Regions from separate parts of the Marinobacterium aestuarii genome, predicted to be linked through region 1. Evidence: predicted binding sites of a transcription regulator. Region 1 holds the regulator's gene; the other holds the start of a gene.

Region 1 (4,139 bases):
TTGCTCTGCGATAAAGACCGAGCGGTGTTGCCCGCCGGTACAGCCGATGCCGATGGTGATATAGCTGCGGTTGTTGCTCTTGAAGCGCGGTAGCCATTTGGCGATGAAGTCCCGGATGTCGCCGGTCATTTCCGCCACTTCCGGGGCCTGTTCGAGAAAGCGGATGACGGGATCGTCGAGGCCGGTAAAGCCGCGCAGCTCCGGAATCCAGAAGGGGTTCGGCAGTACCCGCACATCGAAGGTGAAGTCGACATCCAGTGGCACACCGTGTTTGAAACCAAAGGATTCGAACTGGACCGAGAGCTGCTGTTCGGTGCGCTGGGATACGCGCAGCTTGATGCTGTCCCGCAGGTCGTACAGCTTCAAGCGGGTGGTGTCGATGCGCAGGTCAGCCATATTGGCGATGGGTTCGAGCAGTAGCCGCTCGTTTTTTATCGCCTGCTGCAGGCCTGTGTTCTCGCCGGACAGTGGGTGCTTGCGCCGCGTGGCGCTGTAGCGTTTGAGCAGCGTCGGGTCCGAGGCGTCCAGGTAAAGGACCTCGGTATTGACCTCGGCATAGCGGGTGCGCATCTTCTTGAGCAACTTGGGGAACTGACGCAGGTTGCTCAACAGGTTGCGGGCATCAATGCTGACCGCCAGTTTCTCCGGCGGCATAGGGTCCTTCAGCATTTGCTCGATCAGGCTGGGCAGCAGCAGGGCAGGAAGGTTGTCGATACAGTAGAAATCGACATCTTCCAGTGCTTGGAGCGCGGTGCTTTTGCCGGAGCCGGACAGGCCGCTGATGACCACCAGTTTCATGCTGGAGCCATCAGGCGGGATGCTGTGGGGGTAAGCAGGGCCTGTGACATGGGATTTGTACTCAGTGCGATGCCAGACGCAGGGCAGTATCGAATAGCTGCTGGTCAGAAGTGGTATCGCGAAGCGCTGTCAGTACTTCTGCGCGGCTGAAGAGTTCGGCCAGCATGGCCAGGGTTTGCAAATGTTCATCGCTGGCCTCGGAGGGCACCAGCAGTACAAAAAGAAGGTCCACCGGCTGGTTGTCGATGGCGTCAAAATCAATAGGTTCAGCGAGCTTGATCATCATGCCGCTGGCCTGGGTAGCGTTCTCAAGCCGGCAGTGTGGAATGGCGATGCCGCTGCCAATACCGGTGCTGCCAAGCCGTTCCCGGCCAATCAGGCCGCTGAAGATTTCTTCAGCGGCCAGCCCTTGTGCCTGCTCGGCGATCAAGTTACTGGCTGTTTCCAGTACACGTTTTTTGCTGCCCCCATCAAGGTTGCAGAATGTCAGAGCGGGGGTCAGCAGTTCATGCAGATACATGGGCTTATTTGTTTACCGTTATTTGTGGTTTTTGGTTTTTTCTTTGTGCTTGATGATTTGACGGTCAAGCTTGTCGGTCAGACCATCAATGGCGGCGTACATGTCCTGGTGTTCGTGAGTCGCAAACAACTTGCCTCCTGCAAGGTGAACATCGGCTTCGGCCTGCTGACGCAGCTTTTCTACACTCAGGGTAACCTGGACATTGGTGATGTTATCGAAGTGCCGCTCAAGCTTGCCGAATTTACTATGTACATACTCGTGCAGTGCATCGGTAAGTTCGACGTGATGTCCTGTGATGTTGATCTGCATAGTTTTCTCCTAGTCAACAGCGGCGAAAGATCGCCTTGTTTGCATCTCAATTAAACCAGACGCTTGCGCTCATTAGAAGGTGCAATATTCATTGCTTCACGGTATTTCGCCACTGTACGCCTGGCGACTTGAAAACCCTGCTCGTCAAGCAGCGTGGCGATCTTGCTGTCGCTCAGTGGTTTGGTGGTACTTTCCGCTGCCACCAGGCGCTTTATCAGCGCCCGAATGGCGGTGGAAGAGGCGGCGCCGCCGTCGCTGGTACCGACGTGGCTGGAGAAAAAATACTTCAGCTCGAAGATGCCCCGGGGGGTGTGCATGTACTTCTGGGTGGTGACCCGGGAGATTGTGGACTCATGCATCTCGACGGCCTCGGCGATGTCATGCAGCACCAGCGGCTGCATGGCCTCTTCGCCCTGCTCGAGAAAGCCCTCCTGGCGAACGACGATTTCCCGCGATACCTTCAGCAGGGTTTCGTTGCGGCTCTGCAGGCTCTTGATGAACCAGCGTGCTTCCTGCAGGTGGTTCTTCAGATAGGTGTTGTCGGAGCTGTTGTCGGCGCGTCGGATCAGATCCGAGTACTGGGTGTTGATGCGCAGGCGCGGCGCTGTGTCGGGGTTGAGCGCGACCGTCCAGAAGCCCTTGACCTTGGTGACCACAACATCGGGTATCACATATTCGGCGGTGCTGGTGGTGATGCTGGCGCCGGGCTGTGGGTTCAGGCTCTGAATCAGCAGTATGACTTCCTGCAGCTGGTGTTCTTTCAGCCTTGTGCGGCGCAGCAGCTGTTTGTAATCCCGGCTGCCAAGCAGCTGGATAAACTCGCTGACCACGCGAATTGCTTCCTTGCGCCAGGGAGTCGACTCCGGTAGCTGACGCAGCTGAATGGCCAGGCATTCGCCCAGATCCCGGCCGCCGACGCCGGCGGGATCGAACTGCTGGATACGGTGCAGTACGGTTTCGATATCGTCGGAGTCGACGTCTTCGAAATCCTCCGGGTTTTCCTGCTTGAAGTGTTCCAGCAGTTCATCCAGAGATATACGCAGGTAACCGTTGGCATCGATGCCATCGACAATGCCTGTGGCGATAAAACGGTCCAGGTCGCTCATGGGTGTCAGGTTAAGCTGCCACTCCAGATGATCCTGCAGCGTTTCCTCCGCCGTATCATTGGACTCCATGCTGCCGTCGTCATCGCGGGCCGGGCCGCTGGGCTGGCTGCTCTGAAAGGTGTCGTCCCAGGAACTGTCGGTGCCAAGCTCCTCGGGGATGTCGTCATTCCAGCTGTCTTCGGCCTGGGGGCTGTCGTCGCTGGCGGAGTTTTCCGCACTGGCGCGTTCGCCCTCGCTCTCGCTGGCCTTTTGTGGCGCCTCGGAGTTCTGGTGCTCGTTGTAATCGGCATCCGCTGCTTCGTCGTGATCCTCGTCGGAGGACTCGAGCATGGGATTGTTTTCGAGCGCTTCCTGAATTTCCTGCTGGAGGTCGAGTGTCGACAACTGCAGCAGGCGAATGGCCTGCTGTAACTGGGGCGTCATGGTCAGGTGCTGACCAATTTTTAGGTGGAGCCCTTGCTTCATAGAAAGACTGCGTTATCTGTGGGAGTGGGTCGAGTTGCTGTGCATTATATGCCTAACCGGGGGCGGGCGTCGTCTATCTGTCAGGCAGACTGAAGAAACACCGCCGCGGTGGTCATGCAGCGCCAAAAAAAGAGATATCACCCAGTCCGGGCTTAAAGCCTGAATTGTTCGCCCAGGTAGGCGGCCTTGACCTGCTTGTTGGCGATGATGTCCGCCGGTGTGCCCTGGGCCAGAATGCCGCCTTCGCTGACGATATAGGCGTGTTCGCAGATGTCGAGGGTTTCGCGCACATTGTGATCGGTGATCAGGACGCCGATGCCCTTGGTCTGCAGGTGGCGGATGGTGTTCTTGATATCGTTGACCGAAATGGGGTCCACCCCGGCAAAGGGCTCGTCGAGCAGAATAAAGGTCGGCTCGGTGGCCAGGCAGCGGGCAATCTCGACCCGGCGACGCTCGCCGCCGGACAGCGCCATGCCGAGGCTGTCGCGGATGTGCACAATGTGGAATTCTTCCAGCAATTGCTCAAGACGCTGCTCGCGGCCGGCGCGGTCAAGATCCTTGCGGGTCTCGAGGATGGCCATCAGGTTGTCACGCACGCTGAGCTTGCGAAAAATGGACGCTTCCTGGGGCAGGTAGCCCAGTCCCTTGCGGGCACGGCCGTGCATCGGCAGGGAGGTGATGTCCTGGTCGTTGAGCAGTACCTGGCCCTGATCGGCGTTAACGAGCCCGACAATCATGTAGAAGCAGGTGGTCTTGCCGGCCCCGTTGGGGCCCAGCAGCCCCGTAATCTGGCCGCTTTTCAGGCTCAGTGAAACATCCCGTACAACGGCCCGGCCCTTGTAGCTTTTGGCCAGCTGGCGCGCTTCCAGTGTGCTGGTCATTGCGCCGCCCCTTTGGGCTGGATGACCATCTGCACACGGCCCTGGCCGCCTTCGCCGCTG
Region 2 (4,139 bases), 360 kb from region 1:
GCGCTGGATCTGTCCGGTGGCAGCCTGCACAGGCGCGGTTACCGCAAGCGTGCAGGTCTCGCGCCGATGAAGGAGAACCTGGCGGCGGCGGTGCTGTATCGTGCCGGCTGGCCGCAACTGGCGGCAACGCATCCGCAGTTGCTGGATCCGATGTGCGGCTCAGGCACGCTGCTGATCGAGGCGGTCATGATGGCGGCGGATGTCGCGCCGGGTCTGCTGCGCGAGCGCTTTGGTTTCAGTCGCTGGCTGCAGCACGACAAGAGTCAGTGGCAAAAGCTGCAGGCAGAGGCTGTCAAACGCCGTGATGCGGGGCTGGCGGCGCTAACGGTGCGCTTCACGGGCTATGATCGCGATGCTTCCGTTTTGCAGCTTGCGGCACAAAACGCCGAGCAGGCGGGCCTTGCTCGGGTTATCGACTGGCGCGAGCAGGATATGGTGGAGCTGGGTGCGCCGGCCCCGGGCCCGGGTCTACTGGTGACCAACCCGCCTTATGCCGAGCGTATCGGTGATGAAACCGAGCTGATGTATATGTACCGCCAGATGGGGGAGCGCCTCAAGCGCCAGTTTGGCGGCTGGAAGGTGGCGATCTTCAGCGGCAATGCGGATCAGTGCAAGGTCATAGGTCTCAAGGTCGATCGTCAGTACAAACTGTATAACGGCGCCATCGAGTGTGGTCTGTTTCTGTTTACGCTGCATGCCGAGCGGGACCGTCCCCTGCCGCTGGAGCCGGGCACGCCGATCAGCGAGCAGGCGCAGATGTTTGCCAACCGCCTGAAAAAGAACCTTAAGGCTTTGTCCAAGTGGGTCAAGCGCGAGCAGATCGAATGTTATCGCCTCTATGATGCGGATATGCCGGAGTATGCCGTTGCGGTGGATTGCTACGGTGACTGGGTGCATGTGCAAGAGTATGCGCCACCGAGCTCCATCGACCCGCGCAAGGCTTTCGAGCGGCTGCAGGATGTGATCAGCGTTATCCCCGAGGTGCTTGGGGTCAAGCAGGAGCGTGTGGTGCTCAAGCAGCGCAGGCGCCAGCAGGGTTCAAGTCAGTATGGTCGCCAGGGTCAGACCGATCATTTTATTGAAGTGCAGGAACATGGCTGCAAGTTACGCGTCAATCTGCATGACTATCTCGATACCGGGCTCTTCCTGGATCACAGGCCCGTGCGGCGCCGTATTCAGTCACTGGCGCTGGGCAAGGATGTGCTGAACCTGTTCTGCTATACCGCCACCGCATCGGTGCATGCAGCCCTGGGGGGCGCCGAGTCCACCACCAGTGTGGATATGTCGGCCACCTACCTTGGCTGGGCAATGAAAAACATGGGGCTGAACGGTTTTTCCGGTGGTGACAATCAGTTTATTCAGGCCGATTGCATCAAGTGGCTGAATCAGCCCCGTGCGGCGGCTTTTGATGTGATATTCATGGATCCGCCGACCTTCTCGAACTCCAAGCGCATGGAGGAGGTGCTGGATATCCAGCGTGATCACGTATCCCTGGTGCAGGCCGCCATGAAGCTGCTGCGACCGGGCGGTGTTTTGCTGTTCTCGAACAACTACCGTCGCTTCGTGCTTGATTATGAAGTGCTGGCCGATTTTGATATTCAGGACATAACCGCCAAGACGCTGGATCCGGACTTCAAGCGCAGCAAGAGCATTCATGTTTGCTTTGAGATCCGTCATCGCGCCGGCTAGCGGCTTGTTGAATTAGGTAACGCAGTAGCGCCGTATCTCATTGATACGGCGTTTTGCGTTGTGGCAGCGGTTTTTTCAGAGCTGCGCGGGGGAGGGCCTCTGTGGTCTATGTGGTGGCACAAATAATGCTTTAAATTAGGGCGAGTTGTTTCGGTATGCGCCATTTGAGTGCTCGTTGGGCTCCAGTCAGGTGCGTTGAGCGCTCGGGAAGTGGTGGTTTGTGAGATTCGGGCAAGGCTGAAGGGAAGCAGGTTCTGATATGGCGGGGCTTGCACCGGGATGGGTCAATTAATAACAATATGCACCTTATTGGTGCGCCATGGGTCGCTTGGGTGACTCGAGACTTAGGAGGTTGTTCTTGGATACTGTCAACAGTGCGGTTGAAACCCTGATCCAGAGTTCGAATACGCTGTTTATTCTGCTGGGTGCCATCATGGTGTTTGCCATGCATGCGGGCTTTGCCTTTCTTGAAGTCGGCACGGTTCGGCACAAGAATCAGGTCAATGCCCTGGTCAAGATCATGACCGATTTCGGTTTCTCGGCCGTGGTGTATTTTTTTGTCGGTTATTGGGTGGCCTATGATGTGACTTTCTTCGCCGATGCGGCAACGCTGGCGCAGAATAACGGCTATATCCTGGTCAAGTTCTTCTTTCTGATGACCTTCGCAGCAGCAATTCCGGCCATTATTTCCGGCGGTGTGGCTGAGCGTGCGCGCTTCTGGCCCATGCTGACGGCGTCGGCGCTGACGGTCGGCTTCGTGTACCCGTTCTTCGAGGGCATTATCTGGAACGGCAACTATGGCTTTCAGGCCTGGCTAGGAGCGAGTTTTGGGGCGCAGTTCCATGATTTTGCAGGCTCCGTTGTCGTGCATGCCGTGGGTGGCTGGATAGCGCTGGTGGCGGTGCTGCTGCTGGGGAATCGCCATGGTCGTTACCGGGGTGAGCGGCTGGTGGCGCATCCACCGTCGAGTATCCCGTTCCTGGCCCTTGGTGCCTGGGTTCTCTGTATCGGTTGGTTTGGCTTTAATGTGATGTCGGCGCAGACGCTGGATGGCATTTCCGGACTGGTCGCGGTGAACAGCCTGATGGCCATGGTCGGTGGCATCATCGTGGCTCTTGTGCTGGGGCGCAATGACCCGGGCTTTATCCACAATGGTCCGCTGGCGGGTCTGGTGGCGGTCTGTGCCGGTTCCGATCTGTTGCACCCCATTGGTGCGCTCGCGGTGGGCGGTGTGGCGGCGGCTATTTTCGTCTGGCTGTTCACGCTGATGCAGAATCGCTGGAAGATCGACGATGTGCTGGGTGTGTGGCCGCTGCACGGTGTTTGTGGTGCCTGGGGCGGTATTGCCGTGGGTATCTTCGGCAGTGAGGCGCTGGGCGGTCTGGGCGGGGTGAGTCTGCTGTCGCAGCTGGTCGGAACCCTGGCCGGTGTCACTGTGGCGTTGGTGGGGGGGGCGCTGGTGTACGGTGGCATCAAGCTGGTGGTCGGGCTGCGTCTGTCGCAGGAGCAGGAATTTAACGGCGCTGACCTGAGTATTCATAGCATCGAGTCCACGTCCGTGGAGTAAGTGCGCCCGATTGTTGCGTTATTGTCTGCTATTACGGCCACCTTCGGGTGGCTGTTTTTGTTTAAGGGGTAATACTTCTCAGTAGAGGTGTGGCGTGCTGCATCGAGTGCGGCGGTGCCGGCCGGGAGGTGGGTGATGAACAAAATATCGATTGTGGGGGCGGGTCTGGTGGGTGAAGCGGCAGCTCAGGTGATCGCCAGGGAAGAGCTTTGCCGTGAGTTGATGCTGATCGATGTGCAGGGTGATCTGGCGCAGGGCAAGGCGCTGGATGTTTGGCAGGCGGCGGTGGAGGCGGGGTCCGATACCTGGGTTTATGGTGGTGCCAGTGCCGAGTTGCTGCAGGACTCCGAGCTTGTGGTCATTACCGCAGGCGTGCCGCGCAAGCCTGGTCAGTCGCGCCAGGCGGTGCTGAGTACCAATCTGCCGATTCTGGACGGCATCATGCAGGATGTGAATCGGCACGCGCCGGCGGCGATGGTGCTGGTGGTGTCCAATCCGGTGGATGTGCTGACCTATAGGGCCTGGGGTATCAGTGGTTTGAGTCGTAACAGGGTATTCGGTCAGGCTGGGGTGCTGGATACGGCGCGCATGAAATGCTTTATCGCCGAAGAAACCGGATTTTCTGTGCGGGATATCAGTGCTCTGGTGCTGGGAGGGCATGGCGACAGCATGGTGCCGTTAATGCGCTACTGTGCGGTGGCTTCGGTACCGTTGTCGCATTTTTTGTCGCAGCAGCAGATAGCGCGCATCGTTGAGCGCACGCGTCAGGGTGGCGGTGAAATACTGGGCTTGAAAAAGCAGGCCAGTGCCTGCGATGCGCCGGGTGTGGCGATCGCGAAGATGGTTGATGCCATCGTCAATGGGCGTAACCGCATTTTGCCGG

What was found. The regulator sigma-54, encoded in region 1, starts transcription at its own class of promoters, with help from an activator protein. The targets are predictions, from matches to a motif close to TGGCACNNNNNTTGCTNT.
Region 2: a site for sigma-54 is predicted at 1,804-1,821, ahead of A8C75_RS07475 (ammonium transporter). Genes of this name have one in related genera too.

What each region holds. Positions count from the first base shown of each region.
Region 1 covers NZ_CP015839.1:1,310,438-1,314,576, forward strand. The annotation lists gene rapZ (RNase adapter RapZ) at 1-798, opposite strand, end outside; gene ptsN (PTS IIA-like nitrogen regulatory protein PtsN) at 860-1,318, opposite strand; gene hpf (ribosome hibernation promoting factor) at 1,337-1,627, opposite strand; gene A8C75_RS05785 (RNA polymerase factor sigma-54) at 1,678-3,198, opposite strand; gene lptB (LPS export ABC transporter ATP-binding protein) at 3,351-4,079, opposite strand; gene lptA (lipopolysaccharide transport periplasmic protein LptA) at 4,076-4,139, opposite strand, start outside.
Region 2 covers NZ_CP015839.1:1,671,655-1,675,793, forward strand. The annotation lists gene rlmKL (bifunctional 23S rRNA (guanine(2069)-N(7))-methyltransferase RlmK/23S rRNA (guanine(2445)-N(2))-methyltransferase RlmL) at 1-1,689, shown strand, start outside; gene A8C75_RS07475 (ammonium transporter) at 2,048-3,256, shown strand; gene A8C75_RS07480 (malate dehydrogenase) at 3,392-4,139, shown strand, end outside.